DNA from 2 places in the Roseateles sp. GW821-FHT09G03 genome. Region 1 is predicted to be linked to the other one. Evidence: predicted binding sites of a transcription regulator. Region 1 holds the regulator's gene; the other holds the start of a gene.

Region 1 (15,463 bases):
GATCGCCGAAGTCGGCGCGCGCTTCACCCTGGACGCGATGCCCGGCAAGCAGATGGCGATCGACGCCGACCTGTCCGCCGGCCTGATCGACGAGAAGGAAGCCAAGCGCCGCCGCGCTGAACTCGGCGACGAAGCGGACTTCTTCGGCTCCATGGACGGTGCCTCGAAGTTCGTCCGCGGCGACGCGATCGCCGGCATCCTGATCCTCTTCATCAACATCGTCGGCGGCTTCGTCATCGGCGTGGTCCAGCACGGCCTGACCGCTGGCCAGGCCGCCGACAGCTACATCCTGCTGGCCGTCGGCGACGCGCTGGTGGCCCAGATCCCGGCGCTGCTGATCTCCGTCTCCTCCGCCCTGGTCGTGTCGCGCGTCGGCAAGGACAAGGACGTCGGCCAGATGATCGGCTCGCAGGTGTTCGGCTCGATCAAGGCCGTCGCCATCACCGCGGGTGTCGTGTTCCTCCTGGGCCTGATCCCGGGCATGCCGCACCTGGTGTTCATGATCATCGCCGGCGCCCTGGGCTACCTGGCGTACTGGCTGCGGACCAAGGAACAGGCCACCAAGGCCGCCGAGACCCGCAGCAAGGCCGCCGCGCCGGTCCCTGGCGCGCCGAACCCGGACGCCGAAGCCTCCTGGGACGACGTCGTCGCCGTGGACACGCTGGGCCTGGAAGTCGGCTACCGCCTGATCACGCTGGTCGACAAGACCCGCGAAGGCGACCTGCTGAGCCGCATCAAGGGCGTACGCCGCAAGTTTGCGCAGGACATCGGCTTCCTGCCCCCCTCGGTGCACATCCGGGACAACCTGGAACTGCGCCCCAGCCAGTACCGCGTCACCCTGCGCGGCGCCGTGATCGGGGAAGCCGAGGCCTACCCGGGCATGTGGCTCGCCATCAACCCCGGTCACGCCACGCAGAAGCTGATCGGGACGCCCACCACGGATCCCGCCTTCGGACTCCCGGCGGTCTGGGTCGAGGAGCGGCAACGGGATATGGCGCAAATGGCGGGCTTTACCGTCGTTGATTGCGCGACCGTGGTGGCCACTCATCTTTCACACTTGCTGCAAGTTCACGCGGCCCGGTTGTTGGGCCGGGTGGAAACCCAGCAGCTGGTGGATCACCTCACCAAGCAAGCGCCCCAACTCATCGAAGACGTGATTCCCAAGATGGTCAATGTCGCCGCCCTGCAAAGAGTCCTCCAGTTCCTGCTGGAAGAGGGCGTGCACATCCGCGACATGCGTTCCATCGTGGAGAGCCTGGCCGAAAACGCCACGCAGACGACCGATCCCGCCGAGCTGGCCCGTCGCATCCGCATCCACATCGCTCCGGCGATCGTGCAGCAGATCTACGGACCGGCCAAGGAGCTCGACGTCATCGCCCTCGACCCCGAGCTGGAACGTCTGGTCTCGCAGGCCCTGCACTCGCCTCACGGCGCGGCGCTGGATCCCGGTGTGGCCGACACGCTTGCAAGAAGTGCCGCGCAGACCGCGCAATCCCAAGAGGATCGCGGTTTGCCCGCCTGCCTGCTGGTGCCCGACCTGATTCGCGCTCCCCTGGCCCGTCTGCTCAAGCGCGCTGCGCCGCGGCTGAAGGTGCTGGGACACAGCGAGATTCCTGAAACGCACACGATCCGCATCGGCTCCATCATCGGAGGCACGGCATGAACGTCAAACGCTTTACCGCCCGCAATTCCCGCGAAGCCATGGCCCTGGTCCGCCAGGCCTTCGGCGACGAAGCGGTCGTGCTCTCGAACAAGCCCTGCCCCGAAGGGGTGGAGGTGCTGGCGATGGCGCCGGAAGGCATGTCGCAGATCGAGCGCGTCGCCGCCTCGACGCCGCGTGCCGCCGCCGCTGCGCCCCGCGCCGCCGCGCAGCCGCAGCGCCAGCAGCAACGGGAAGAAGTGCAACCGCGTCAGGCGCTCAAGCAGCGCCTGGCCGCGTCGCCGGCCCCGCAGCGCGCCGAGCCCGGTTTCGGCGGCTCGGTGGGCGAGGACGTCAACGCGATGGCGATGAGCACGCTGTCCTTCCAGGACTACGTCCGGGAGCGGATGCTCAAGCGCCGCTCGGCCGAGATGAACGGCCTGCCCGATCCGATGATGGACGAGCCGGCGCCGGCCTTCTCGCAGACGCAGATGAATGAATCGGTCGCCTCGATGGCCGCGCAGCGCGACCAGCGCGCGCGTTCCGCGATGCAGACCCTGGGCGCCCGTCGCGTCGACGAGCGTGCTTACGAACCCGCGCCGGCCCCCGCCCAACGCGTCGTGCCGCCGGTGCTGCGCGACGAGATCCGCGTGCAGCAGCAATCGATGCAGGACCTGGGCGGTATCGGCCACGGCTTCGGCGGCATGGGCAACCATCCGCTGAACGACATGCCGGCGTCCTCGCGTCGCGAGCAGGAGATGATGACCGAGCTCCGCGCGATGAAGGGCATGATCGAAGAGCGCTTCGGCGCGCTGGCCTTCATGGAAAAGCTCCAGCGCCAGCCGGCTCAAGCCCGCCTGACGCAGAAGCTGCTGGATTCCGGTTTCTCTCCGGCCCTGGTGCGCAAGCTGGTCGAGGGCCTGCCGGCGCAGACGACCGAGGAAGCCGACTCCCACGCGTGGGCCGCCAACGTGCTGTCGCGCAACGTGCAGACCGCCGAGCAGCAACCGCCCCTGGAAGATCAGGGCGGCGTGTTCGCGATGATCGGCTCGACCGGCGTCGGCAAGACGACGACGACGGCCAAGATCGCCGCGGCCTTCGCGACCAAGTACGGCGCGAGCCAGCTCGGCCTGATCACGCTGGACGCCTACCGGATCGGCGCTCACGAGCAACTGCGCGCCTACGGCCGCATCCTCGGCGTGCCGGTGCACACGGCGCATGACCGCGCGTCGCTGGAAGACCTGCTGGACCTGCTGTCGTCCAAGAAGATGGTGCTGATCGACACGGCCGGCACGGCCCAGCGCGACAGCCGGACCGCCGAGCTGCTGGACATGCTGGCGCACAAGAGCATCAAGCGCATCCTGGTCGTCAACGCCGCCCAGCAGGGCGAGACGATCGAGGACGTGGTCGGCGCATGGCGCGGCGCGGAAGCGCAAGGCGTCATCCTGTCCAAGCTGGACGAAGCGGTGAAGCTGGCCCCGGCGCTGGACACCGTGATCCGCCACAAGCTGCGCGTCCTGGGCGTCACCAACGGCCAGCGCGTGCCGGAAGACTGGCATCGCCTGTCGTCGCAGGCGCTGGTGCAGCGCGCGCTGCGCAGCCACGGCCAGGCGGCCTGGCGCGTGGACGCCTCCGACGTCAACCTGATCTTCACCGCCGGCACGATGGCTGGCGCCGTGGGCGCATCCTCTCCCATGGGGATGAACTGACCCAGGGCTGACCGCTCGATCGGAGGGGCTTCCGGGAGACGGGAGTTGCCAAACCCGGTCACAAGTTCTAGAAAGGGGGACGGGCTCGGGCTCTTCCCCCTTTTTCCGTTGTCGCGGGGGACGCTCGAAGTCGTTGTGTGAGAGGTCCACGAGGTGAGGGTGCCGGAAGAGAAAAGCGGGGTGTTTCCCCCCTTCAATTCCCGGTCAAGGAGTGGCCCCCGGGGCGAAACTTCCGGTAACGGCTCCAGCAATGGCCGGTTCCTTTCGAGAGGGACAAGGGCGCTGGGGCGGAACACGCAAGAGACACAGAGCAGCCCAATGCGCGACTTCAGCAATGCTCCCAAGGACCAGGCCGACGGCCTGCGCCGTCTGTTCGCCACGGCGCGCGTGCGCGTGGTGCCGGTGGTGAGCAACCCGCATGTCGTAGGCAGCGGCGCGCTGCTGGAAGGCATGTGCGCGGCCTTCGGCGAACTCGGATTGCACACGCTGGTCGTGGACGCGGGCGAGCACGCCTCGGCGGCGTCGGAGCTGGCGGCAGTGGACCTCGCAGCCTGCGTGGAACCGCTGTCGGCGAAGGTCTCCTTCCTCGCGGCGCGCGGACTGCCGATGCGCTACGTCAACGCCAACGGCTCGGCCGCCCAATTCCTGGAAGCGGTGACCGACGCGGCCCCGTTCGCCGACGTCGTCCTGCTGCACGCCAGCGCCGCGGAACTCAGCCGCGTGCTGGTGTCGCGCGAAGTGCGTCCGGTGCTGCTGGCCGACACCGACGTGCAGAGCGTGACCTACGCCTACGCCGGAATGAAATGGCTCACGCAGCGCGCGGGCCTGATGGTCTACAGCCTGCTGCTGGCCTGCAACCCGCAGCTGCGCCTGGCGGAGCGGATCGCCCAGCAGCTCTCGAGCTGCGGCGACGGCTTCCTCGGCGCGGTGCTGCGCGAGTGGGCTTGTTTGGATCCCCGCCAGCCGGTGACCGCGCCCCTGACGCACGAGATGCGTCACATGGCGCGCGAACTGCTGCTGGCGTCGGTGCCCGGTGCGGCGCTCGACAGCGCTGCTGATGCGATGCCGCTGCGTCCGCGGCCGATGTGGCAGCCCAAGGCTGGCCGCGCCCCGCAAGGCGTGACCCTCGCTGCGCATTGACGCCGGATTGGAGACGAGACGATGTACACCGCCAAGGGTCAACTCGACAACAACTCGCTGATCCGCCAGTACAGCCCGCTGGTGCGCCGACTGGCGCATCAGATGATCGCGAAACTGCCGGCCAACGTTGAACTGGACGACCTGATCCAGGTCGGCCTGATCGGCCTCACGGACGCGCTGTCGCGCTTCGACACGGCGCAGGGCGTGCAGTTCGAGACCTTCGCGACGCAGCGCATCCGTGGCGCGATGCTCGATGAACTGCGGGGCAGCGACTGGATGAGCCGCGGCAACCGCCGCCAGCAGCGTTCGATCGAGAGCGCGGTGCACAAGCTCGAGCAGAAGCTCGGCCGCCCGCCGCAGGAGTCCGAGATCGCCGCCGAGATGGGCATCTCGCTGACCGAATACCAGGAGATGCTGGGCAAGGTGCGCGGGACGCAGCTGGTCTATCTGGAGGACATCTCCGGAGGCGAGGACAACGACGACTATCTGGACCGGCACGTCGGGGACAACTCGGCGGATCCGATGGCGATGCTGGGCGACCACCGCATGCGCGAGGCGCTGGTGGAGGCGATCAAGAACCTGCCGGAGCGCGAGGCCTACGTCATGTCCATGTACTACGAACATGACATGAACCTGAAAGAGATCGCGGCGGTGCTGAAGGTGACCGAATCGCGGGTGTGCCAGTTGCACAGTCAAGCGATTGCCCGATTGCGCGTGAAGCTGCGCGACTGGTAAAACGAGCCGCATACGCGGCCGCAATCCTTGTGGTCCAAGAACCATGAGGGGAGCGTCCGATGTGGGACTCATTGCGCAGGCGCGCCGGGAAGGCGGCGCCTGACGCGTCGGTGGGGGGAGCCGAGGTTGGCTTTCGCGAGCCGACGCTGCAGGGCAACACCACCAAGGTCGTTCGAGAGCTCTCGAGCGGCGTTTCCAAACTGGGCCGCGACGCGGCCGAAGTCCGCGGACTGCTGGAGGACACGCAGAAGGTCGTGACCTCGCAGGCGCAGGCGATGCAGGCGCTGGGCTCGGAGCTCGAGCAGGTCCGGCATGCGCAGGACGGCATCAATCAATCCACGAACCAGACCCGCGAGGCGGTCGAGCGCGCGCGCACGGCCCTGTCCGGCGTCGGCGACGAAGTGGGCGGGATCGTGTCCACCTTGCGTCAGGTCTCCGGGGCGGCGTCCGAGATCACGAAGATCGCGTTGCAGACGCGGCTGGTGGCGTTCAACGCGTCGGTGGAGGCCAAGCGCGCCGGCGAAGCGGGCCGCGGTTTCGGCGTGGTGGCGGATGCGGTGAAGGACCTGGCGGCGCAGGTGGAGGCGTCGTCGAAGGCCATCATGGGCACGGTGGGGACGCTGGACACGCGGATCGAGGCCTTCAGCCGGGAACTGAGGGCGGACGGCTCGGGAGGAGCCGGCCAGAGCAAGATCCTGCAGGCGTTCGCGGATGTGGAGGTCGACGTCGACCTCATCGCGAAGTCGGCGCAGGAGAGCCAGGCGACGACGCAGCAGTTGGCGGAGCGCTCGGGAGAGCTCGGGGTGGAGATCCAGCAGGCGATGCGCAAGCTGGAGTCGGCGTTCGCGTGCAGCGACCGGTTCCTGCGGCTGTCGGAGCAGATGATCGAGCAGATCGCGTCGAGCGGCGTCGAGGTCGAGGACTCGCCGTACATCCAGGCGGTGCAGGGGGCGGCGGCGGAGATCGCGGGGTTGCTCGAACGCGCGGTGAAGGAAAAGCGGATCGATGTGTCGTCGCTCTTCGACGAGCATTACCAGCCGATCGCGGGGACCGACCCGCAGCAGTTCACGACGAGATTCACGCAAATCGCGGATCAGCTGTTCCCGGAGGTCCAGGAGCGGGTGCTGAAGTTCTCGGACAAGGTGGTGTTCTGCATCGCGGTGGACCGCAACGGGTACGTGGCGGCGCATAACAAGCGGTACTGCCAACCCCAGCGCGCGGGCGACGTGGCTTGGAATACAGCCAATAGCCGCTACCGGCGGATCTTCAACGACCGGACAGGGCTGGCTTCAGCCCGGAATCAACGACCGTTCCTTCTGCAAACCTACCGCCGGGATATGGGCGGCGGGAATTTCGTGCTGCTCAAGGAGGCTTCGGCACCCGTCACCGTTGCTGGGAGGCATTGGGGTGGGGTGAGGTTGGCGTTTGGGTTCTGACTTGCAATACGGAGGATAGCTAATAATGATTAGCTCCAATACCATAATTCATTTTACAAAAACCAAGAGGGCGCTTGCCGGAATCCTCTCGGAAAATTTCCGAATCTTCTATTGTCGAGAAAACTTCAAGCTAGGGGAAATCAACTACACGATGAGAGTGCCAATGGTGAGTTTTTGCGACATTCCGCTCTCACAAATTCATGAACATCTTGGAAAGTATGGTTGTTATGGTATTGGGTTAACTAGAGAATGGGCCGAAAAGAATTGTTTGAATCCGGTTTTGTACCTGGACTCGAAATCACATCTTTCGGCAAGCCTAGTAAAGGTTTTTGAAGCTTTTGTCCGCGATGCAAAGAAGAGCCATTCTGCTCAACGCAATCTCTTGGATGTTCTACGGTATATAAAGAACTTTCAAGGTAAGCTTCAAAGAGGAAGCAAAGTCATAGAGCGGTATAGGTTCGCCGATGAGCGGGAGTGGCGCTATGTTCCCTCAGTTGATGATCTTGTGAACTTTATGGTCCCTGAAGTCGATTACAAAGAGGAGAAGAGGGACTTCGATGAAGCCCTGTCTGGGTTGAGATTGAGCTTCGAGCCGAATGACATAAAGTACATAGTAATTAACTCTGATGATGAAATTTCGGAGTTTGTCAATATTCTTCAGGCTGCGAAGGGGATTAAATACTCATTCTCCGATGTGCAGAGGTTGACAACAAGAATACTGACCGCAGAGCAAATCAAGGAAGATATGTAGCCTGAAAGAGGCTCGTAGCTGACTTGTTCGAGTTGTTCTGATGTTCATTTTCTACCTTCATAGGGAATTGTCGGTCGATAGATAAGGTGAGAGGATTCATTCAGGTGCTCAAAACACTCATTGCCACGTCTCGGCGATTTGCCGGCTTCTCAAATCCGTTCAACGGGCGAGATGGACTTCTCCGTGAGGATGGTCGCACGTCAGCAATGCGTGTTTTGACATCTCGCCCACCCTCCGCATTAAATTGCTCAGGTGGTCGTCCCTCAACTGCCGTTTAGTTAAGGACTTCCATGCTCACCACTCGCTTCATCCACGACGTCGCTGACAGCAATTTCCGTCTCTCGGAATTTCTCGCCCTCGAACATATCGAGTTGGACCCCGGTCCCGGCGCACGCTCGGTTCCGTTCCTCGACCGTCAGCCCCTCGCGCTCAATTCCGACCGTACGTTGGAGCAGCTCAATGTAGCCGCCGGTAATCCCTATTACTACGGGATGGCGGAGGACGGCGGGTTTTACAACCATCCGCTTGTGCTCGACCAGAACATCACCGTCCGCGTCGCTATTGCCAACGTGCGCGACCGTCTCACGCACGCGACCTCGCTCCTTCAGGAAGTCGACGTTTCGATGGACAGGAGCCGCAAGCACGGCAACCCGCGCCATATCGCCGTCGAGCTCCTTCACGATGTCGCCAGCTTCTTCGCCGTGATCGAGATTGCAGCCGTCGAAGACCACGGCCGCCAGCTGAAAAACTCGATCGAGGCAGGCTGACAGTGTCGGGTTTCAGATCGACCACTCATCTCCTGACCACCAAAAGAAAACGAGTGCCCACGCAGGAGCGTGCGGCACTCGCTTTGTTTTGGGGTTGCTTCGTGCGCTACGCTGCGTCGAGCAACAAGGAAGACACCAATGAAAAATGTCAGCATCAAGGCGATCGGCGTTCCATATCGCCAAGGTTGGATTGAGGTGGCTCAGATCCATCCTGGCTTTGTCAACATCGAGACGTGGCAAGTGCATCCCGATGTTGATATCTCGGTCTCCGGAATTGAGGGGATCGCTGATCTGCACGTGACCGCGAATAGTGAGCTCGAATTGAGTGTCGATGAAGTTCAAAAATTCGCCGAGGCACTTCTTAAGGCAATTGAAGACGTCTCGCGCGGGGTAGGCCGGAGCAGCGAGTAGTAGCACGCTTACTCCAGTCGCAGCGTCAAGCAATGGAGTCTGCCAATGAAACGAGTGCCCACGCGGGAGCGTGTGGCACTCGTTTCGTTTTGGCCTATGCGTCTGTAGGCGCGGTTCGCTAGCGTTTGCACGAATACGGCGAAAAGTCAGCTACTGCGACGGAGGTTTTATTGGCGGCAGACGGGGATCACGATTCTTACGCGCCGTGAGATAGGCCTCGATTAACTGCTTGGCGGCTTCGTCGACTCGTTTCGCAACGTCGTCCGGAGTGTCTGGAGGATACGACGCCATTTGCTGAGCCATGATCAGAAAGTCATCGATCTGGCTGAATCCGCTTCCATCGTTCTTTTGTATCCAAGCAGCCGCAGCAGCGAAGGCCCAGCGCGTCTCAGGGGGAAGTTGGTAATTCTCCCCCTCGATCCCAAGAATGAAGATTGCATGGCGGCTTCCAGCCCGAGCGTCGACTTGGAGATTTTTGATCGCTTGATTCTTTGCGTTGATGTCTGAATCGACAGCCTCATTCGACTGGGTGAGGTATTTCAACGCAGCGCCCGGCACCCCTTGTGCGTTCGCAATCTTCAGTAGATCGCCGCGACGGGACTTGTGATACGCGGAGAGGGTCTGACAGCTTCTTTGCTCTTTCGACAGTGCTTCTGCAACCAATACATATCCCCTTCTAAGTTTCGGATCTTTGATCTCATCGCGCATCCTGAATACGTCGGCCAACATCCTGTCCGTGCTTTCGCACCGTTCCATGTCGTATACGGCTTTCATGGCTGCTTCGCCATCACTGCCAGACAGCGCGGCTTCAACTTGGAAGCTGAAAGGCGGATCATCGAATTGGGGAGACGCCTTGGTCTGAGACGCAGTATTTGCGACGACGATTGGTTCGTCGGATCGAGCGTGTGATAACTTCTGTGGTGCGGGAGCGGCAATCGGGGCGTTTAAAGACTTGGCTGTGACGTTAGCTCCTTCGCCCTCTCCAGATGAAACTTTCGAGAGGCCGACAAGCGCCAATAGAACAATGGGCACAAGCAGGCCTACGATCCATTTGAGTCGCATCTCGACTCTCCCTCAAGTCAAATTGGTTCAAGTGTTTTTTCGGTGCTGAACAGCAGACTAGCCTCCGACGGAGCAACTGGTGAACGAATTCGCGCACTCATTTTCATTCCGCTTCTTCATCCATTCTGCAGCTGCTCCACAGGCCGTGATGATGGCGGTATAGATCAGGGCGCCCCAACTCGGCCTCCTCACTTTGGCGAAATCAGAGGTCTTCAAGCAAGCCGAAAAGAACATGGGAAGATTTTCAGCAGCTTGTTTCATGCAGCTGTCGTAGCCTGGCTTGCAGGCCTTCACACGATCCGGATCTGGACCAAGCCCCACAACTTCGGGGACCGATGGGTAAACGGTTTGCGCGATGTCTTTCCAGAAATAGGTGTCACCGGCACTCTCTCTGGTGATTTCCACCCGCGGCAGCCCCGCGACGTCCAGCATCAAAGAATCCCCACCCGTTTGGCACGGATCAAGTGCTTCTGAAGTGATGCCGCGCTTGCCCGAAGGGGCCGCTTCATCGATTTCTACGATGGGCGTAGCGTGGCCTGCTTCGTCCACAAACCCCGTGATCGTGCCCCGAGCGGAGCGGGTGATTCGAAACATCCTGCCGTCCATCTGAACGCTGGAAATCTTGCCGCCGCTCGCGTTCACAGTCGTACTGTGTGGGGTTTCTACAGAGCCTGGGCTCGGGGTCATCAGGTACTCGTCGTTTGCACAGTACGCAAAAGATGAGCTGGTTCCGATGCTCAGCAGGACGACAAGTCCGAGGGTGACGATTCTCTTCATCTTTCTTTTCTCCTAAGAAGCGCGTCAATCTTGGCGTCCCAGAATTGCTCCCAATGAGCTTGGATCATTGCCAAGGATTCCCTGCTGCCTCGAATAGGCCGGAGGAATCGCGCACTTGAATCGTCGCCATCTTTCGGTTATTTGAAACCTGCAACTGCTTACATCACTTGAATCCATCAGTCGAGCTGACTTAAATCTGCATAGCTATACCCATGTTGGTTAGCAAAGCTCCTGCCAGCGCGGATGTCCTAAGTCGAGGCGGCCCATCGATTCCGGCCACACGCCGGCCCACTTGGTCAGCTGTAAGTTGAATGGCTCAAACGGATATGTTGAATCCGGGGCGAAAAGCCGTTTCTGGACAACCACTTGGCCGGCGCGTTCGGAGTAAATAAGTTGAATCGTCGCCGATTGGATGTTGAAAGAGCCTTCGCCAAGGGGCGAAGGCGAGATGCTGCCCAATCATGCGACTTCAATTGACGCTGATCAGGCCGCCCACGAAAAACGAGTGCCTACGCGGAACGCGTGTCACTTGGCTTGTTTTGATGGGACGTTTCTTGGGGGATTTTCTTGCCGCTTATCGCGCGCCGTCAGAGAGCAACGATATGTGGAGCACGGCATCCTCAACTTAAAGGATGCCGAACTTCATATTGGGGCGTACGATGCCGCGCAGCAAGGGAGCACGATGAGAACGAACGGCGGGATTTGGATGAGGGCGACAAGACAGGATGAACGTGTCCTGTTTGGCGGCCAAGTGCTTGAGCTCCGGGCGCCGGACCGCAGATTTACCGCCGCAGGCAACACTCCGGTTGGCGGAAAAAGGTGATGCACTTACAGTCGTTCAATGGCCGGTGCGGCTACTGCTGCCGGCTGGAGATCCAGAAAGCCTATTCGGTGCCAACTGCCCGATTACTCTAAGGTCTCACAATGTTCGACGGAGAAGCAATTGCCAAGACCTTCACCCGATATGTGGTGCCTGGTCTCATCTTTGTCTTCCTTGCGTTGATTGCTCCGGCGTCTTTCGTTGAACCGACGCTGTTCTTCGGCAAGGAGCCGTTGGTCGGACCTACGCAGGTCATCATTCTTTCGGTGCTCACAGGCTATGTGCTCGATGCGGTGCGTGGTTATCGATGGACACTTTCCTGGCGAGCCTACAAACGCGAGCGCGCAAGATTGGTGGAGACCCTCGCAATCCTTCTGAATCATCCACAGCCTAATCCCGACGATCAATTGGCGGTGCTATGGAAGCAAGACGAAACCCTGTACAACCGAGTCTTCGTGGAACGTGCCGAATGGGTGATGGTCCTCGAGACGGCCCTGTCGCTGTGGCTGAGCGCTCTTGCGCTGGTAATGGTCGGATTCTATTTGGAGTTTGAAACCTCCGCGCCAGGCTGGCCTGCATGGCTTTCTGCCCCATTTCTTCTCGGAGTTTCGTTGCTCGCTAGTCGAAACGGTATTGATCGCATGCGCTCGCACAACCTAAAATTGGTAGAAGCTATACGGAGCCTTCGTGCAGGATCTTCGCCAAACGCTTGACGAAATTTTTGCAACCGATTCGGTGCCTGAGATTGCTCGGGAGCTCGCTGGTTTGGTGTTGAAATTGGCAGAAGAAGGTGAATTGAATCGCGGCTTCCACCTTGAGTACTCCGAAGCATCGAACTCGTCTGCTTGCGAGTCTATACAGCCATGGCTTTCGCGTCGCCCGCGTATCGACGGCGATCTCTCCCGGCAACGGCGCGAAGATTTGCCACCTGATGCACTCATTGAGGATTTTTGGAAGAATAAGTGGGATGGAAGAGGATGGGCTTCATTGCAGCCTTCTTGCTTGAACATTTGTGATCGTTATTTGCAGGAGAAGCTGGCAGGACTCTTTGTTGAGAGTGCTTCAGAAGCGCAGGATGTCATTGATTTGATCCGCATTTGGGATGTGCTGGACGGTTGTTTCCCTGAAAACAAAGATATGTTGAGTGTGGCGATATCCGAGAAGAATCTTTTCGAGAAGCTCGGTCGGTGTGAGCCATGTGTTGACTTGGATATCGAGTTGTTTGATGACTGTCGGCAGAATGGTGTGTGGGTAAGTGCTATTGCCAAAGATTTGGATAGGTTGATTCTGTTGATTCAATGCTGTCTCTTTTATAGGATCTTAAACGCGAAGAATTGGAGTTCATTTCTCAAGTTGAATTTCGTCAATGAAAAGGTTGAGGCATTTGCACAGCGGTTCTTGGCGAGTTTTTTGGCAGAGCTGGATCAAGCCAACACTTGACATTTGAGGGCGCACTAGACTCTGGAGCGCTTCCATTTGGCTGAACCGCAGCTTGCGCCATCCAATTCAACGTGGCAGCAGCGAGACGCGCGAATGGCTGTTCATGGACATCTACAAGGTTGCCCAACTGCTGAGCAAGCACGACGACGTCCGCAGCTACGTCAAGCAGTCTCTTCAGGAGGGCGACCTTCAGATCGCCAGCGAAGAAGGCTTCGACGGCAGGCGGCGTTTCTTCCCTGTGTTCATCCATCACGGCGAAGGCCAGGAGTGCCAGGTCATGCCCGTCACTCAGTCTGGCGGCACGAAGCAGATCGTCCGGTTGATGCTGTCGATCGGCGCCTTGGTCGAATGGGGTCAGTCCTTGTGCGCGACGAGCTTGACCTGCACCCAGCCGGTCACTCTACAAACCCTCGGCGATGTCCACAGCTCGCGAACCTTGCATCAAATGCGGCGCAGTCATCCTTGCTGACCATGGCGTATCGCTCGGGACGGTCGCCCAGCTTTCGACGCTGCCGCCGGCGAACTACGCCGAAGCGATTGCAAGGTTGGAAGGCCTTCCGCTGGACGTCGCACAGGAGTACGTCGATCACAGGATGGGGCATCGCTGCCACAGGACCGAGCCCCCATGTCCGCTCTGCTCGTCACCACTCAAGACCTGGCACGCCACCGGCTGTTGGACCTGTGGTTGGCGGAGGAATTCAGGGTGGGAGGGGCCACTCCCAGTGGCGCCTGAAGCACACCGATAGAACGGTCGCCAGCGACCGCCGAGGGGACCCAACCGGTGCCCCACGCGCGAGTCCGCCGCTTTACCCCTCGGTCGTCTGCAACCGTGTCCGCATTTCCGCCGCGTACTCTGTGAACCCCAGCGATCGATAGAGCTCCCGCGCGTCCTCGGTCGCGCCGAGCCGGACCTCGTTGATGCCCAGCCGGCGCAGGTGCTCGAGCGCGGTCACGACGAGCGCCTTCGCGACCCCGCGGCGGCGATGGGTGCCGGCGGTGAAGACATTCGTGACCCGGGCCATCTGCCCGCCGGGATTGCCGCGCGTGGGTCCCCAGTCCAGCAGGACTACGCCGGCGCCCCCCACGACGATCCCGTCGTCGACGGCGAACCAGCCCAGATAGCTCCCGGACCCGATGCGCGGCTTCACCCAGGCCGAGTAGGCGGGGCGACGCTCGGCGTCGTCCTCGCGAAAGCAGCCATGCGCCGCGACTTGATCAGCGTCGGAAGGGGCGACGCGCCGGATGATCCAGGGGGTTTCCATGCGGGCATTGTCGGTACCTCACCCCGGGCCCTTGCCCCGGCCTCGGCCGCAGTGCTCCTATCACTCGACCAGCGGCTTGAAGTCGCTCATCGGGATGAGCTCGCAGGCCATGTGGCGGTTCGTATCGTCCGGAGCGCAGATCGAGGCCATCTCGGTCTTGCCCCGCTTGGCCGCGTCAGAAACGGCAGTCGCCTTCCAGCAGGACTCGGACACGTGGCGCATATCGGGATACATCACCAGCGCGCTCTTCCAGGGCGAGACCTTGGCGGTCGACGGATCGATGCACCCGCCTGCCACGTCCTTGCACGCCATCGCGTGACCCGCCTCAAGGTGGCGTGTCACCGCGGGGTAGCCGCAGGGCTGCGCGGACAGCGCGTATTGATAGCCGCCCCGCGTCGCCACGGCGAAGTGGTCTTTGGCGTTGATGGACGGCATGCGGTACGTCGGCACTCCCGGCTGCACCGCGTGAGCGGTCAAGGTCAGTAGTGCCAGGATGACCGCGGTGCTCGATTGCAGAACGGGGTGGCTCTTCATGGGGGCATTCTCCAGAGGCGGATCTTATGAGCGGGACGTCCCGGCCAATCGGACGCTCGATCGCATCCGGTGAGCGCATGGATCGACGGACCTCGGAATGCGCGACTCATAATCCCCGCATGAAACTTGTAGTGGCTGTTCATTTCGATGGCGCGCAGGCCAATGCCGCCGCCGTGGCGTTCGATGCCTGGGATGCCGCTGAAGCGGCGAAGACCTATGTCTCGCGCATCGCTCATGTCGAGAAGGCCGTCCGCGGCGAACTCGACCTGCGGGAACTGCCCTGCGTGATGCAGCTGCTGCGCGAGCACAGCCTGGAGCCCGAGCTCGTCCTGATCGACGGCTTCGTCCACCTGGATGCCGACGACACGCCTGGCCTCGGCCAGCACCTGCATCACGCGCTGGGTGGCGGGGTGCCCGTCGTCGGCGTGTCGAAGAAGAGCCTGCCGGGCCTGTCGTCGCAGTTCGAGGTCATGCGCGAAGAGGAAACGCCGCCGCTGGTGGTGACCTGCGCGGGCATCGACATCGGCGCGGCCAAGGTGCGGCTGCGATCCATGCACGGCAGGAAGCGCGTGCCGACGCTCATGAAGCTCGCCGCCCGCCTTGCGAAGAACGCGGACTGATGCCCGCCGCAACGGTTCGCCCTGGCGACGCTCAACGATGGCAATCCCTGAACTCCGCAAGTTGATCGACTGCGCGCGCGCCTACATCGCGGGGGATATCCACTTCTCCTTCGTCTGCTGCGAGGCCGTCACCTTCGCATTCGCTGCCAAGCACTACAACTCGAACCCCGCCATCAAGCAACTGGGCGAAGACTGGATCGGAATGGCAACGCGCGTTTGGCCAGGGGTGCTCCCGGTCGAGAACCCGATCTCCGAAGCGGAGTTCAGAGCGTGGGTCATCCATCAGCTCGACGTCTTTCGCCCATTGGGCATCGACGTCTGACCGAGACCGTTGGAGGCGCTGGACGGCCAGAACGTCTC
Region 2 (15,463 bases), on a different contig from region 1:
GGCGACCTGGCCCGTGCCGAGCAGCGCCGTCTGCGCACTGCCGAAAGCGCCGACCTGCTCGCGGCTCAACACGTGGATCTGGTCGGTCGTCAGTGCGGTCAGGTAGATCGGCTTCACGCCGGCGAGAAGCTCGGGCGCCAGCGCGCCGATCTCGTCCGTGGAGATCGCCGCCAGTTGGAACGAGGTGAGCGCCGCGAAGTGGACCGATCCCAGCGCATTGAAACTGTCGTGATCGAGGCTGCGTACCTGCGCCGTGCTCAGCGCGGCGAGCTGGCCGTCGCGCAGCGTCGCGACGCCGGTCGGTCCGAGGGCATCCAGCTGATCGGCACTGAGGCCGCGGATCGCCAGCGTGGAGATCGCCTGCAGCGCCTGCGGCGACAGCGCCTGCAACTGGCTCACGGTCAGCGCGCCGATCTGCGCCGCATTGAGGGCGCCTGACTGCGAGGTGCTGAAGGCGGCCACCAGGTTGACGTCCAGGGCCTGCACCTGCGCGCTGCTCAGCGAACGGATCACTGTCGCGTTCAACGCGCCGAAGTCCTCGGGCTCGAGCTGCGAGACCTGATCGGTCGTCAAGCCACGGAACTGCGCCGAGGTGAAGGCAGCGAACTGCGCCGTCGTCAGCGTGTTCAGGTCTTCCACCGTCATCGCGGACAGCTGCGCCGTGGTGAGCGCCCGGATCTGCGCACTGGTCAGCGCCTGCAACTGGTCCGAGTTCAGCACGTCGAGCTGGTGATCGGTCAGCGTCGCGATCACCCGCGTCGTCAACGCCTGGATCGCGCCGGTGCCAAGCGCCGCCAACTGCTCGTCGCTGAGATCACGCAGTTGCGTCGTCGACAACGATCCCGTCTGGGAGCCGCTCAGCGCGGCCAGCTGTTCCGAACTCAGCGACGCCAGCTGCGCCGGCGTCAGTCCGCGCAAGGTGGCGCTGCTGAGCGCGGCGAGGTCCTCGGTGGTGAGCGAATGGAACTGATCCGGTGTCAGCGACTGCAACTGCTTGGAGCTCAGCGCCGCGATCTGCGCGGTCGACAGCGCGGCCAGGTCGTCGGTATCGAACGCGGCCAGTTGGCGCGTCGTCAGCATCGCGATTTGCACGGTCTTCAGCGCACCGAGCTGCTCGGCGCTCATCGCTCCGAGCACTTCGGGCTTCAGGCCCACGAGCGCGCTGCTGCTCAGCAGCCGCAGTTCATCGGTGCTGAAAGCTGGCAGTTGGTCGCTGCTCAGTCCGATCAGTTGGGTCGAGGTCAGGCTCTGCACCTGCCGCGAGCTCAGCGCGTCGACCTGGTCCGAGGACAGCGCGCCGAGTTGCTGCGAGTTCAGCGCGCGCAGACCCTTGGTGCCGATCGCGGCGAGGTCCTCGCCCTCGAGTGCCGCGACCTGGGTGGTACTCAGCGACTTGATCTGCAGCGTGTTGAGCGCGCCGGCCTGCTCGGTCGTCAGCGCGACGAGCGCATCGGTGCTCAGCGTGCGGAACTGCTGGCTGGTCAGCGCGGCGATCTGCTTGCTGTCCAGCGACTGCACCGCATCGGACGAGAGGTGCGACACGGCGGTGGTGCTCAGGCCGCGCACGGCGCCCGTGGTCAAGGCCTGCAGCGCCTCCGTGCTCAGCGCGCTGAGCTGGTCGCCGCTCAGGCCCTTGGTCTGGTTGCCGCGCAGCGCGCCGATCTGGGCGGTATTGAAGGCGTTGAGCTGATCGACGCTCAGCGCGCCGATCTGCACCGTGTTCAACACCTGCATCGAGGCGGTGCTGAACACGGCCACCTCGTCGGTGGTCAACATGCCGATCTGTTGACTGCCCAGGCCGCGCACCTGCACCGACGACAGCGCCGCGATCTGGGTGCTGTCGAGCGCGGTGAACTGGTCGCTGTCCATGCGGCGAAGCCGGTCCACGGTCAGGGCCGGGATCTGCGTCGTCGTGAGCGCGTGGATCTGGTCGGTGGTCAGTGCCGCTAGCGAGGCCGTCGTCAGCGTGCGGATCGCGGCGGTGTTGATCGCCTGGACGTCCTGCAACTCCATCGCCGCGAGCTGCCCCGACGCCAGGTAGTTGAGCTGCCGGGCGGAGAGCGCGGAGACCTGGACGGTCGTCAGCGCCACCACCTGCTCGGCGGTCAGCAAGGCCCACTCCGACCCCGTCAGCGTCGCGAGCTGCGTGGTGGTGAGCGCTGCGATCTCCGCGGGAGTGAGCGAACCGACGTCGAAGGTGGCCATGCGGGAGTGGAGGGTACTTCTGAAACCTGTCTGGTCTGTCGTTTGCAGCCCCTCGACAAGCGTCGAGTGGGCGAGGGCCGAAACCCGCGCGTCGTGAGCGGCAAACGGCAAACCGGGGGCGCGAGGCCCCCGGTTCCGGTCTGCCGCTTAGATCAGCGGAGCAGCGCCGTTCTGGTCGTCTTCATGCAGCTTCTTGTAGGCCGCGCTCATGACGTCGTGGTTCACCGTGTCGGTCGCCGCGGAGGTGGTCGCCGCCGCGGTGGCCGTGGCGGTGTGGGCCGTCGCGCCGCCGAGCAGGTTGGCTTCCGGCTGGGCGAGCAGGTCGCCCAGGTGCGGCGTCGCCGCCGTCGCGCCGGTGGCCGTGTGCTGCGAGCCGTCCTTGGCGAACCACACGTCGGTCATGTCGTGCGTCGTGCCGTCCGACTTGGTGAAGCTCGACACCAGGCCCAGCACGTTGCCGTTGTCGACCTCGGTGCCCTTCGTCGCCCCCAGATTCAGGTCGGTGATGCCCAGGTCCGCCAGCGTCTTGAGCTCGCCCGCGTCGGTCTTGCCGTCGTGGTTGGCGTCGACCCAGACCTGCAGCTTGCTGAAGTCCACGTCCTTGCCGTTGATGTGACCGTCATGGTTGGAGTCCAGCGAGGCGAGGGCGGCGAAGCCGTCCAGGCCCTTGCGACCGTTGACCGTGGTGCCGGCGCCGAAGAGCTCCGCACCGCTGTCGATCGAGCCGTTGCCGTTGCGATCCATCACCAGCAGACCGTCGTTGCCGCCGACCCAACCCCACTTGTCGTTGTGACCGGTGGCGTTCAGGTCGAAGTTCACGCCGTGCGACGCGGACACCGTCTGGATGCCGTTGCCGTCCAGGTCCAGCACGATCGGCGAGGCCAGGAACAGGGCATTGGTCTGTTCACCGGTGAAGCCGGCCGTCTGGTCGGAGGTCATCGCCAGCACCTGCTGCATGTTCATGCTGGCCAAGTCCTGCGTGTCCCAGCCGATGAACTGGTCGGACGTCATCGCCACGATCTGGTCGGTCGACAGACCTTGCACCTGGATGGAGGTCAGCGCGTGGATGTCGCTGGAATCCATCGCCAGGATCTGGTCGGTCGTGAAGGCGTGGAACTGCGAGGACGTCAGCGTCGCGAAGTGCGTGCTGGTCATCGACGCGATGTCTTCGGTCGACAGGGCCGCGATCTGGTCCGTGCCCAGCGAGCGCAGTTGCGCCGTGCTGAATTCATGGACCTGGTCGCTGGTCAGCGCCGCGATCTGGTCGGTGTTGAACGCGTGCAGGGCGGTCGTGCTCAACGCATGGATGCCGTCGGTCGTGATCGACGCGATGTCGGCGGTCTCGATGCCGGCCACCTGCGTCGCGCCCACCGCGCTCCACTGCTGCGAGGTCAGGGCGTGGATCTGATCCGAGGTGAAGGCCTCGAAGTCGGCCGAACCGAAGGCCACCATGTTCGCGCTGCTGATCGCCGCGAGGTCGCCCGAATCGATCGCCTGCACCTGGTCGGTGGTGAAGGCGTGCAACTGGGCCGAGCTCAGCGACACGATCTGCTGCGAGGTCAGCGCCTGCACGTCGTCGGTGGCCAGTTGGCTCACCTGCAGCGTGCTCAACGCGGCGACCTGCTGCGTGCTCAGCGCGGCGATCTGGTCGGAGCCCAGGGCTTCCAGCTGCGCGCTGTCCAGCGAACGGATCGCCAGCGTGCTCAGGCTGCGCAGGTCACCGGTCTCGAAGGCCGCCATCTGGTCGGTCGTCAGGCCGTCGACCTGTGCCGAGGTCAGCGCCGCGGCTTGCGACGAGCTCAGGGCGACGATCGCGTCGGTGCTCAGCGCGCCGACTTGGGCCGAACCGAAGGCCTGCAGTTGCGTCGAGGTCAACGCGGCGACGTCGTCCGTCGTCATCGTCGAGATCTGCGCGGTCGTCAGGGCCTGCAGCTGGGCGTTGCTCAGCGAGCGGATCTGGCCGCTGGTCAGCGCGTTCAGGTCGTCGCTGGTCAGGTTGGCGATCTGGCCGGTCGTCAGCGAGGCGACCTGTAGCGTCGTCAGCGCGGCGATCTGGTTGCTGTCGAGCGCTTCCAGCTGATCCGTGCCGAGAGCGCGCAGGGCGACCGTGGACAGCGCACGCAGATCGGCGGTTTCCATCGCGGCCATCTGATCCGTCGTCAGGCCCTTGACCTGCGCCGAGGACAGCGCGGCCACTTGGCCGGAGGTCAGCGCGACCACCGAGTCGGTGCTCAGCGCGCCGATCTGGGCCGAGCTGAACGCCTGGACCTGCTGCGAGGACAGTGCGGCGACGTCGTTGCTTTCCATCGCGGAGACCTGAGCCGTCGTCAGGGCGGCGACCTGCTGGGTCGTCAGCGCCTTGACCTGGGCGCTGGTCAGCGCGTTGAGGTCGTCCGAAGTCAGATTGCTGACCTGGCCAGTCGTCAGCGCCGCGACCTGCTGGGTCGTCAGCGCGGCGACCTGGTCGGATCCGAGGGCCGCCAACTGGTCGCTGGTCAGTGCACGCAGGGCGACCGTCGACAGGGCCTTCAGGTCACCGGTTTCGATCGCACCGATCTGGTCCGTCGTCAGGCCGGCGACCTGCTTGCTGGTCAGCGCGGCGACTTGCAGCGAGCTCAGCGCCACGACCGCTTCGGTCGTCAGGGCGCCGACCTGATCGGAGCTCAGCGCTGCGACCTGGTTCGTGGCCAGCGCGGCCACGTCGGCGGTCTCCATCGTCGAGACCTGGGCGGTCGTCAGGGCGGCCACTTGGGCGGTGCTCAGCGCCTTGATCTGCGCGCTGGTCAGCGCGTTGAGGTCATCCGAGGTCAGGTTGCTGACCTGGCCGGTCGTCAGCGCGGCGACCTGCTGGGTCGTCAGGGCGGCGATCTGGTCGCTGCCGAGCGCTTCCAGTTCGGCCGAGGTCAGCGACGCCACCTGACCGGTGGTCAGGGCGCGCAGTTGACCGGTGGTCAGCGCGGCGAAGTCGTCCGTGGCGAACTGGCTGATCTGGCCCGTCGTCAGCGCGGCCACCTGGGTGGTGGTGAGCGCTTCGACCTGATCGGTGCTCAGTGCCTGCAGCTGGTCGCTGGTCAGGGCGCGCAGGGCGACCGTCGACAGCGACTTCAGATCACCGCTTTCGATGGCGGCCATCTGGTCCGTCGTCAGGCCGGCGACCTGCTTGCTGGTCAGCGCGGCGACCTGTGCGGAGGTCAGGGCGACGATCGAGTCGGTGCTCAGCGCGCCGACCTGGGCCGAACTCAGTGCGGCGACCTGGTTGGTGGCGAGCGCCTGCACGTCAGCGGACTCCATCGCGGCGACCTGGGCGGTCGTCAGCGCGGCGACCTGCTGGGTCGACAGGGCCTTGATCTGGCCGCTCGTGAGGGCATTCAGGTCGTCGGAGGTCAGGTTGCTGACCTGGGCGGTCGTCAGCGCGGCGACCTGCTGGGTCGACAGCGCGGCGATCTGGTCGGAGCCCAGCGCTTCCAGCTGGGCCGAGGTCAGCGCCTGCAGGGCGTTGGTCGACAGGGCCTTCAGATCCGCCGTTTCGATGGCGGCCATCTGGTCCGTCGTCAGGCCGGCGACCTGCTTGCTGGTCAGCGCGGCGACCTGCGTCGAGCTCAGGGCGACCACGGCGTCGGTGCTCAGCGCGCCAACCTGGGCCGAGCTCAGCGCGGCGACCTGCTGCGAGCTCAGCGCGGCGACGTCGGCGCTCTCCATCGTGGAGATCTGCGCGGTCGTCAGCGAGGCGACCTGCTGGGTCGACAGCGCCTTGATCTGGCCGCTCGTGAGAGCGTTCAGGTCGTCCGAGGACAGGTTGCTGACCTGACCGGTCGACAGCGACGCGACCTGGTTGGTCGTCAGCGCGGCGATCTGGTCCGAGCCGAGTGCGTCGATCTGGTCGGTGCCCAGGGCACGCAGGGCCGTGGTGGACAGCGCCTTCAGGTCACCCGTTTCCAGGGCGGCCATCTGGTCGGTCGTCAGACCGGCAATCTGCTTGCTGGTCAGGGCGGCAACCTGCGCCGAGCCCAGAGCGACGATCGCCTCGGTGCTCAGGGCGCCGACCTGGGCCGAGCCCAGGGCCTGCACCTGCGCGGTGGTCAGCGCGGCGACGTCGTCGCTGGTCATCGTCGAGACCTGGCCGGTCGACAGCGCGGCGACCTGCTGGGTCGACAGCACCTTGATCTGGCCGCTCGTCAGTGCGTTCAGGTCGTCCGAGGACAGATTGCCGACCTGCGTGGTCGTCAGCGCGGCGACCTGCTGGGTCGTCAGCGCGGCGATCTGGTCGGAGCCCAGCGCGTCAAGCTGGTCGGTGCCCAGGGCACGCAGCGCGACGGTGGACAGAGACTTCAGGTCGCCCGTCTCGATGGCGGCGATCTGGTCGGTGGTCAGGCCGGCGACCTGCTTGGTCGTCAACGCGGCGACCTGGGTGGAGGTCAGCGCGACGATGGAGTCGGTGCTCAGCGCGCCGACCTGCGACGAACTGAGTGCGGCGATCTGGTTGGTCGCCAGCGCGGCGACGTCACCCGACTCCATCGTGTTGATCTGGCCGGTGGTCAGCGCGGCGACCTGCTGGGTCGTCAGCGCCTTGATCTGGCCGCTCGTGAGGGCGTTCAGGTCGTCCGAGGACAGGTTGCTGACCTGGCCGGTCGTCAACGCGGCGACCTGCTGGGTCGTCAGCGCGGCGACCTGGTCGCTGTTCAGCGCGTCGAGCTGGGCGGTGCCGAGCGCGGCGATCTGGGCGGTGCCCAGAGCACGAAGCTGACCGGAGGTGAACGCACCGAAGTCATCCGTGGCGAGCTGGCTGACCTGACCGGTCGTCAGTGCGGCGACCTGGGCGGTCGTCAGCGCCTGGACCTGGTCGGTCGACAGGGCCTGCAGCTGGTCGCTGGTCAGGGCGCGCAGGGCGGTCGAGGACAGGGAGCGCAGGTCCGCCGTCTCGATGGCGGCCATCTGGTCTGTCGTCAGGCCGGCGACCTGCTTGCTGGTCAGCGCGGCCACCTGGCCCGAGGTCAGGGCGACGACCGAGTCGGTGCTCAGCGCACCGACCTGGGCCGAGCTCAGCGCGGCGACCTGGTTGGTGGCGAGCGCCTGCACGTCGGCCGATTCCATCGTCGAGACCTGGGCGGTCGACAGCGCAGCGATCTGCTGCGTCGACAGGGCCTTGATCTGGCCGCTGGTCAGCGCGTTCAGGTCGTCCGAGGTCAGGTTGTTCACCTGGCCGGTCGTCAGCGCAGCGACCTGCTGGGTCGACAGGGCGGCGATCTGGTCGGAGTTCAGCGCCTCCAGTTGGGCGGAGGTCAGCGACTGCAGCGCGTTGGTGGCCATCGCCTTCAGGTCGCCCGATTCCAGGGCGGCCATCTGGTCGGTGGTCAGACCGGCGACCTGCTTGCTGGTCAGCGCGGCCACTTGCGTCGAGGTCAGCGCGACGATCGAGTCGGTGTTCAACGCACCCACTTGCGCGGAACCCAGCGCGGCAACCTGCGCCGTGGTGAGGGCCTGCACGTCGGCGGACTCCATCGTCGACACCTGCGCGGTCGTCAGGGCGGCCACTTGCGCGGTGCCCAGCGCCTTGATCTGCGCGCTGTTCAACGCGTTCAGGTCATCGCTGGCCAGGCCGGCGACCTGCGCGGTCGTCAGCGCGGAGACTTGGACGGTGCTCAGTGCCGCGACCTGGTCGGAGCCCAGCGCGTTCAGTTGATCGGTGCTCAGGGCGCGCAGCGCGGTGCTGCTCAGCGCGCGGAGGTCGCCGGTCTCGATGGCGGCCATCTGGTCGGTGGTCAGGCCGGCGACCTGCTTGGTCGTCAGCGCGCCCACTTGAGCGGAGCTCAGTGCGACGATCGCGTCCGTGCTCAGCGCGCCGATCTGGGCCGAGCCCAGCGACTGCAGCTGCGCGGTGGTCAGCGCGGCGACGTCATCGCTGGTCATCGTCGCGATCTGGCCGGTCGTCAGCGATGCGACCTGTGCGGTCGACAGCGCCTTGATCTGGCCGCTCGTGAAGGCGTTCAGGTCATCGGAAGTCAGGTTGCTGATCTGGCCGGTCGTCAGCGACGCGACCTGGACGGTCGACAGTGCGGCGATCTGGTCGGAGCCCAGTGCCTCGATCTGGTCGGTACCCAGGGCGCGCAGCGCCGCGGTGGACAGCGCCTTCAGATCGCCCGTTTCCAGGGCGGCCATCTGGTCGGTGGTCAGGCCGGCGACCTGCTTGGTCGTCAGCGCGCCCACCTGGGCGGAGGTCAGTGCGGCGACGTTCTCGGTCGACAGCGCGCCGACTTGCGCGGATCCCAGCGCGGCAACCTGCGCCGTGGACAGGGCCTGCACGTCGGCGGATTCCATGCCGTTGATCTGGCCAGTGGTCAGTGCGGCGACTTGGGCCGTCGACAGCGCGCGAATCTGGGCCGAGCCCAGCGCGTTCAGGTCGTCGGAAGCCAGTGCCTGAACCTGGGCGGTCGTCAGCGCAGCGACTTGCGCGGTCGTCAACGCGGCGATCTGGTCGGAATTCAGGGCGTCGATCTGCGCCGTCGTCAGGGCGCGCAGCGCATTGGTCGACAGCGCTCGGACGTCCACGGTCTCGATGGCGCCGACCTGGTCGGTCGTCAGGCCGCCGACCTGCTTGGTCGACAGCGGGGCGACCTGCTGCGAGCTCAGCGCGGCGATGTTCTCGGTCGACAGCGCGCCGACCTGGTCGGAGTTCAGCGCGGCGATCTGTTGCGTGGACAGCGCCTGGACGTCGTTGCTCTCCATCGTGGAGATCTGCGACGTCGTCAGGGCGGCGACCTGAGCGGTCGACAGCGCCTTGATCTGGGCGCTGGTCAGCGCGTTCAGGTCGTCGGAGGTCAGGTTGGCGATCTGGCCGGTCGTCAACGCGGCGACCTGGGCGGTCGTCAGCGCGGCGATCTGATCGGAGCCCAGCGCGGCGATCTGGTCGGTGGTCAGCGCGCGGATGGCCGCGGTGCCCAGCGCCTTCAGGTCGCCCGTTTCCAGGGCGGCCATCTGGTCGGTCGTCAAGCCCGCCACCTGCTTGGTCGACAGCGCGGCGACCTGTGCGGAAGTCAGGGCGACGATGTTCTCGGTCGACAGCGCGCCGACCTGGTCGGAGCTCAGCGCCTGCACCTGGCCGCTGGTCAGCGCCTGCACGTCGGCGCTTTCCATCGTCGAGACCTGCGCGGTCGACAGGGCGGCGACCTGGGCGGTGCCCAGCGCGCGGATCTGGGCGGAGCCCAGTGCGTTCAGGTCATCGCTGGCGAGCGCCTGAACCTGGCCGGTCGTGAGCGCGGCGACCTGCTGGGTCGTCAACGCGCCGACCTGGTCGGAATGCAGGGCATCGAACTGGTCGGTGGTGAGGGAACGGATCGCGGCCGTGGACAGGGCGCGCAGATCCTGCGATTCCATCGCGGCCATCTGGTCGGTGGTCAGGCCGGCGATCTGCTTGGTCGACAGGGCGGCGACTTGTGCCGAGCTCAGCGCGGCGACGTTGTCGGTCGACAGCGCGCCGATCTGGGCCGAACTCAGCGCGGCGACCTGGGCCGTGGTCAGCGCCTGCACATCGGCACTTTCCATCGCGGAGACCTGGGCGGTCGACAGCGCCGCCACCTGGGCGGTGCCCAGCGCGCGGATCTGGGCCGAGCCCAGGGCGTTCAGGTCATCGCTGGACATGGCCTGGACCTGGCCGGTCGTCAGCGCGGCGACCTGGCCGGTCGTCAACGCGCCAACCTGGTCGGAGTTCAGCGCATCGAACTGGTCGGTGGTCAGCGAGCGGATCGCGGTCGTGGACATGGCGCGCAGGTCGCCCGTTTCGAGGGCGGCGACCTGGTCGGTCGTCAGGCCTGCGATCTGCTTGGTCGACAGCGCGGCGACCTGGGCGGAGCTCAGCGCGGCGATGTTCTCGGTGGACAGCGCGCCGACCTGGGCCGAGCTCAACGCCTGGACCTGGCCGGTGGTCAGCGCCTGGACGTCGGCGCTTTCCATCGTGGAGACCTGGGCGGTCGACAGCGCGGCGACCTGGGCAGTGCCCAGCGCGCGGATCTGGCCCGAGCCCAGCGCGTTCAGGTCGTCGCTGGACATGGCCTGGACCTGACCGGTCGTCAGCGCGGAGACCTGCTGGGTCGTCAGCGCGGCGACCTGGTCGGAATTCAGCGCGTCGAACTGGTCGGTGGTCAGCGAGCGGATCGCGGCGGAGGACAGCGCACGCAGATCCTGGGATTCAATGGCGGCGACCTGGTCGGTCGACAGACCGGCCAACTGCTTGGAGGTCAGGGTCGCGAACTGGCCGGAGGTCAGCGCGACGATGGCGTCGGTGGACAGCGCGGCAATCTGGGCCGAGCTCAGCGCGGCGACCTGGCCGGTGGTGAAGGCCTGGACGTCGGCGGACTCCATGCCCGAGACCTGGTCAGTCGACAGTGCGGCGATCTGGGCGGTGCCCAGCGCACGGATCTGCGCGCTGCTCAGCGCGTTCAACTCGTCGGTGGACAGCACCGCGACCTGGCCGGTCGTCAGCGAACCGATCTGGGTGCTGGTCAGCGCCGAGACCTGGTCGGAATTCAACGCCTGGACCTGGTCGGTCGACAGAGCGCGGAGAGTGGCGGTCGAGAGCGCCTTCATGTCATCGGAGCTGATGGCCGCCATCTGGTCGGTCGTCAGGCCCTTGACCTGGGTGGAGCTCAACGCGCCGATCTGGCCGGAACTCATCGCCTCGATCGAATCGGTGCTCAGGGCGCCGACTTGGGCGGAGCTCAGCGCGCGCACTTGTGCCGTCGTCAGCGCCTGCACATCGGCGCTGTCGACGCCGGCCAACTGGTCGGTCGTCAGCGCGGCGATCTGCTGCGTGGTGATGGCACGGATCTGGTTGGTGTCCAGGGCGGCGATCTCGTCGCTGGCCAACTGGCGGATCTGCTGCGTGGACAGCGCGCCGATCTGCGCGGTGGTCAGCGCGGCGACCTGGTCGGAATTCAGCGCGGCGATCTGGTCGGTGCCCAGCGCCTTGACAGCGGCGGTGCTCAGCGCGTGCACGGCGTCCGAGGTCAGCGCGGCGGCTTGGTCCGAGGTCAGCGCGGCGGTCTGGGTGCTGCTCAGCGCGGCGGCCTGGTTGGTCGCCAGAGCGGCAACGCCCTCGGTGGAGAGGGCGGCGACTTGTTGGGAGCTCAGGGCCTTGATCTGGTCGGTCTTCAGGGCCTGCAGGTCGTCGGAGGCCAGGGTGCCGATCAGGCTGGTGGAGAGGGCGGCCACCTGCTGCGAGCTCAGCGCGCGGATCTGGTCGGAGGCCAGCGCGTTCAGGTCGTCGGACTCCAGGTTGCGCACCTGTTGCGTGGTCATCGCGACGACCTGCTTGGTCGTCATCGCGCCGAACTGGTCGGAGCCCAGGGCATTCAGTTGCGCGCTGGTGAAGGTCTGCACCGCGGCGGTGGACAGCGCCCGCAGGTCTTCCGACTCGATGGCCGCGATGTTGGACGTCGTGAACAGCGACACGGCCTTGGTGCCGAGCGTGGCGAACTGCGATGTCGTCAGCGCCTGGAACTGCTCGGTCGTGAAGGCGGCCCAGTCTTCGCTGGTCAGGCGCGCCAGGGTCGTCGACGTGAGGGCGGCGATCTGGTCGGTCGTCAGGTTGGTAATCAGCGATGCCATCTTGGAACTCCGTGAACCTATGGGGGCGGATGCGCCCATAGGCGCGAGGTGGATTGGGTCAGCTTGTTGCCGGGCACCCGAACTTCCGGACGCCGTCATTCGGTTTTCGGTCGCCGATTGACAAACTTGAGCTAGCCCGGAAATGTTATTGGCGGCGCGCTTAACGTGAACGGAACAAAAGGGCCCGGAGTCGGCCTCAGTTCACGGTTACAGAAGCGGCGTAAAGCCCGCGAACGCGGGGGAGGGGATGCTTGCCGAGGCAAGGGATTCCGGCATCGTCATTGAACGATCGTTCACTTGTCACGTGCCAGACATCCAATGGTGATCGGCACTTACGCGCGATCCTGAAATTCGAATGGACAACGCTGAGCGCATTGAGGCGCGGATAACTGCCACCAGAGGTGACTGCTACAAAATGTAAACAGTGTGAACGAAGTCTGACCGGATCCATGACTGGCACCCGCCTCGGGCGATTCCCGGGTGTGTCGGGCGTGATAAGTTCACGGGTTTCCAGCCAGTCCGCCACGCTCAGTTTCAAGGGTATGAACGTTCCCATTAGTTATTGACGTCGAATTAATATGACAACGAACGCAACGAAGCCCTTCCGGATCCTCGGCATCCAGCAGATCGCCATTGGCGGATCGGACAAGGCAGCACTGCGCCGGTTGTGGGTGGACATGCTGGGGCTGCAGGTCACCGGCAGGTTCGTGTCAGAGCATGAGAACGTCGACGAGGACATCTGTGCGATCGGTGCCGGGCCGTACCGGGTCGAGGTCGATCTGATGCAACCGCTGGATCCGGAAAGGAAGCCGGCGGTTCATGCGACACCGCTCAATCACGTCGGGCTGTGGGTGGACGATCTGCCCAAGGCGGTCGAGTGGATGACCTTGAACGGCGTCCGTTTCGCGGCGGGCGGTATCCGCAAGGGAGCGGCGGGTCACGACATCTGCTTCATCCACCCGAAGAGCAGCGGCGAGTTCCCGATCGGCGGGGAGGGCGTGCTGATCGAGCTGGTCCAGGCGCCTGACGACGTGGTGAGCGCCCTGGGCGGCCCTGCCGGACCAGGGGCCTGATCCGCGCAGCCGGTGTGCCGCCTACGCCAAGGCTGGCACCGTCACCAGAACTTCCACCAGGGCGAAGGCTCGGAACGCTCCTCCATCGTCGCCTTGCGCCGCATGCCTGAGCGCTGGAAGTGCAGCAGGGGGATGGAGAACGGATCGACGCTCGCCGCGCCGCCGCCCTCGAGTTGATAGCCGAAGCGGGCGAGCAGCACCTCCTCGCCCAACTCCAGCGGATGGAAGGGCAAGGGATAGGCGTCCTCGCCGTCGTCGCCGGTCACGCCCTGCTGCTCCGCCCAGTACGGCGCCTCAAAAGGCAAGGGCTCTCCGATGTCCTCCAGGATGCCGCTGTCAGGGGACAGGCTCAAGGAGCGGATGAGGCGTCCGTCCTCCCAGACGGCAAAGGCGAACCAGTCGACCACGCTGTGCATCGCGTGCAAGGTGATCCGGCGCTTGCCGGCGATGTCGAGGAAGCGGCCCGGTAGTTGCGAGGGGTGGTCGACCGCGAACTCGCTGGCCGCGATGACGGAGACGCCGGGGAAGCAGCCGATGAACATCAGCGGGTCCGGCGGATTGGTGTAGCTCAGGTCGCCTTCGCCGATCAGTTCGAGCGATTCTCCGGGGAAGAGCGTTTCCGCCAGCGCGCGCGAGGCGTCGCGGTCGAGCGCCGGCTGCGCTTCCAGGGCCACGCGAGCGTCGCCGTCCGCGATGACCAGCATCCAAGTCTTGGCCCCCATGCGCCATCCTCTCCGATCGATGGCGAGGATGGTAATCGCGTCAACCCTGGTACGGCCCTTTCCCGGGCAGCGCCCACAGCAGGCCGAGCGTTGCGCCGGCCGGCGCGACGGTGAGGTGGTCCTCGCCGGCCAGCACGCGGCTCTCGATGCGCAGCGACTGGTAGCGGCGCTTGCGCAGCAGCGCCTCGAACCGGCGCGTGTCGGCGACGAGGTCGTTCTCCTTGTTGAAGCGCGGTCCCGGCGCCACGGCCTCGTAGGCGCCGACGTATTGGAAGACCCGGGCCGCCAGATCGGTGTGCTGCTTCGCATAAGCCGCTTCGCGCTCGAACATCAGGTGGCGGTCGAACCAGAACGACGGACTGCCGAGGATGTAGTGGCTGAACAGCGCCGGCTTTGCGAACAGCACCTGCGCCGCGAAGAGCGCACCATAGGAATGTCCGAGCAGGACGCGGCGGTCCGGGTCGAGCCGGTACCTGGCGGAGATCGCCGGCACAGCGACCTCGGCCAGGTACTGCAGGTAGGCCGCTCCTTCGCCATAACGAGGTGCGCCATAACGATCGGCGGGCTGGCCCGGCCGGGTTCGGGGATCGCTGGGGGTGTAGTCGCGCGAACGCATGTCCACGGCGGACTCATCCGTCGGCCCGGCCAGCCCGATGACGGCGAAGTTGGCAAGGTTGCGCCCCTGCTGGCCCACCCGGTTGCGCAGGGCCCGTACGAGCGGGAACGCATACGGGGCGTCGGTCACGAAGACGGCCGGCAGCGGACCGGCGTTCTGTGATGCGTTCTGGGGCGCATTCGGCGGCAGGTCGACCCAGACCTCGTAGCGGCGGCCGGTGGCCGGATCGGGCAGCGGGTGGACGAAGGTGCCTGGGAGGGCGTAAGGCCCGGTGGCATCCGGCAGCGCGGGGGCGGCGATGGACCGGACGGTCGGCATCAGCAGCGAGCCCAGCGCCGCGGCGAGGACTTGCCTGCGGTCGGTCATGCGAGGGAGTGGGAGCAACGAAGGGTCGCGAGTGTCGCGTCCAGTCGCAGCGGGCCGCTCCCCGGAAGCCGTTACGTGCGTTACGTGCGGCGTGCGCTCGAACGCGCGCCCCGCACGGGGGGCGCCTCAGTCGACCAGGATGTTCCGGTTCTTCAGCGTCAGGTGGATCTTGTCGCCGACCGTATCCTTGTTGAAGGGCTTGACGATGTAGCCGGTCGCGCCGAGTTGCGCGGCGCGGATGATGTCCTCCTTGCGCCCCTCGGCGGTGACCAGCAGCACCGGCACCTTGCGCAGCGGATCGGACTCCGGCTTGGCGCGTAAGGCTTCCAGGAACTGGAAACCGTTCATCACCGGCATGTTCACGTCGCTGAGCACGAAATGGATCGGCTCGCCGGATTCAGCGGAGAGCTCGAGCTGGCGCAGCGCCGCCTTGCCGTCCTCGGCTTCGAGGATCTTCTTGAAGCCGAGTTCGCGCAGCAGTCCGGAAATGATGCGGCGCATGGTCGAGAAATCGTCGACCACCAGGAAACAGAACTCTTCGCGTTTGATCGTCGTGACCATGTGGAACCCCTTCAGGGGGGGAATCCTAGCGCGAGGCGGCTCAGGCGTATTCGTCGAGGAAGGCGCCCAGGGTGGCGTGAGCGGGGGAGCGCCTCGCGTCGGCTTCATCGGCCCCATCGGTCTCCTGCTCCTGAACCTGTGTCGAGCCTTGAGGGGCGGCACTCTGGCCGGAGCGCTCCGCCGCCTTCGCCTGCGCGGCCTCCGCCGCCTGTTTCTGGATCTGGGCGATCTGGTCCATCACCATCTGCATCTGGGACTGCAGCAGCTTCTGGCGCTTTTCCTTCGCTTGGGCGTCCATCGTCGAGTCCGACGCGAGGTCC

What was found. The regulator FliA, encoded in region 1, starts transcription of late flagellar genes. The targets are predictions, from matches to a motif close to CTAAAGTTTNNNNNNNNNNNGCCGNTA.
Positions count from the first base shown of each region.
Region 2: a site for FliA is predicted at 11,910-11,936, ahead of AC07OZ_RS04675 (SPM autocatalytic domain-containing protein). Genes of this name have one in related genera too.

Region 1 covers NZ_JBWKOK010000010.1:143,088-158,550, forward strand. The annotation lists gene flhA (flagellar biosynthesis protein FlhA) at 1-1,663, shown strand, start outside; gene flhF (flagellar biosynthesis GTPase FlhF) at 1,660-3,348, shown strand; gene AC07OZ_RS27370 (MinD/ParA family ATP-binding protein) at 3,667-4,488, shown strand; gene AC07OZ_RS27375 (RNA polymerase sigma factor FliA) at 4,510-5,223, shown strand; gene AC07OZ_RS27380 (methyl-accepting chemotaxis protein) at 5,295-6,659, shown strand; gene AC07OZ_RS27385 (abortive infection system antitoxin AbiGi family protein) at 6,685-7,410, shown strand; gene AC07OZ_RS27390 (hypothetical protein) at 7,701-8,177, shown strand; gene AC07OZ_RS27395 (hypothetical protein) at 8,316-8,588, shown strand; gene AC07OZ_RS27400 (hypothetical protein) at 8,739-9,650, opposite strand; gene AC07OZ_RS27405 (hypothetical protein) at 9,708-10,427, opposite strand; gene AC07OZ_RS27410 (hypothetical protein) at 11,352-11,960, shown strand; gene AC07OZ_RS27415 (hypothetical protein) at 11,935-12,687, shown strand; gene AC07OZ_RS27420 (hypothetical protein) at 12,791-13,156, shown strand; gene AC07OZ_RS27425 (GNAT family N-acetyltransferase) at 13,494-13,949, opposite strand; gene AC07OZ_RS27430 (hypothetical protein) at 14,010-14,483, opposite strand; gene AC07OZ_RS27435 (endonuclease V) at 14,603-15,103, shown strand; gene AC07OZ_RS27440 (hypothetical protein) at 15,141-15,425, shown strand; gene AC07OZ_RS27445 (hypothetical protein) at 15,462-15,463, opposite strand, start outside.
Region 2 covers NZ_JBWKOK010000001.1:1,038,141-1,053,603, reverse strand. The annotation lists gene AC07OZ_RS04680 (SPM autocatalytic domain-containing protein) at 1-2,205, opposite strand, end outside; gene AC07OZ_RS04675 (SPM autocatalytic domain-containing protein) at 2,353-11,805, opposite strand; gene AC07OZ_RS04670 (VOC family protein) at 12,384-12,878, shown strand; gene AC07OZ_RS04665 (DUF6928 family protein) at 12,920-13,600, opposite strand; gene AC07OZ_RS04660 (alpha/beta hydrolase) at 13,641-14,582, opposite strand; gene AC07OZ_RS04655 (response regulator) at 14,709-15,143, opposite strand; gene AC07OZ_RS04650 (FlxA-like family protein) at 15,184-15,463, opposite strand, start outside.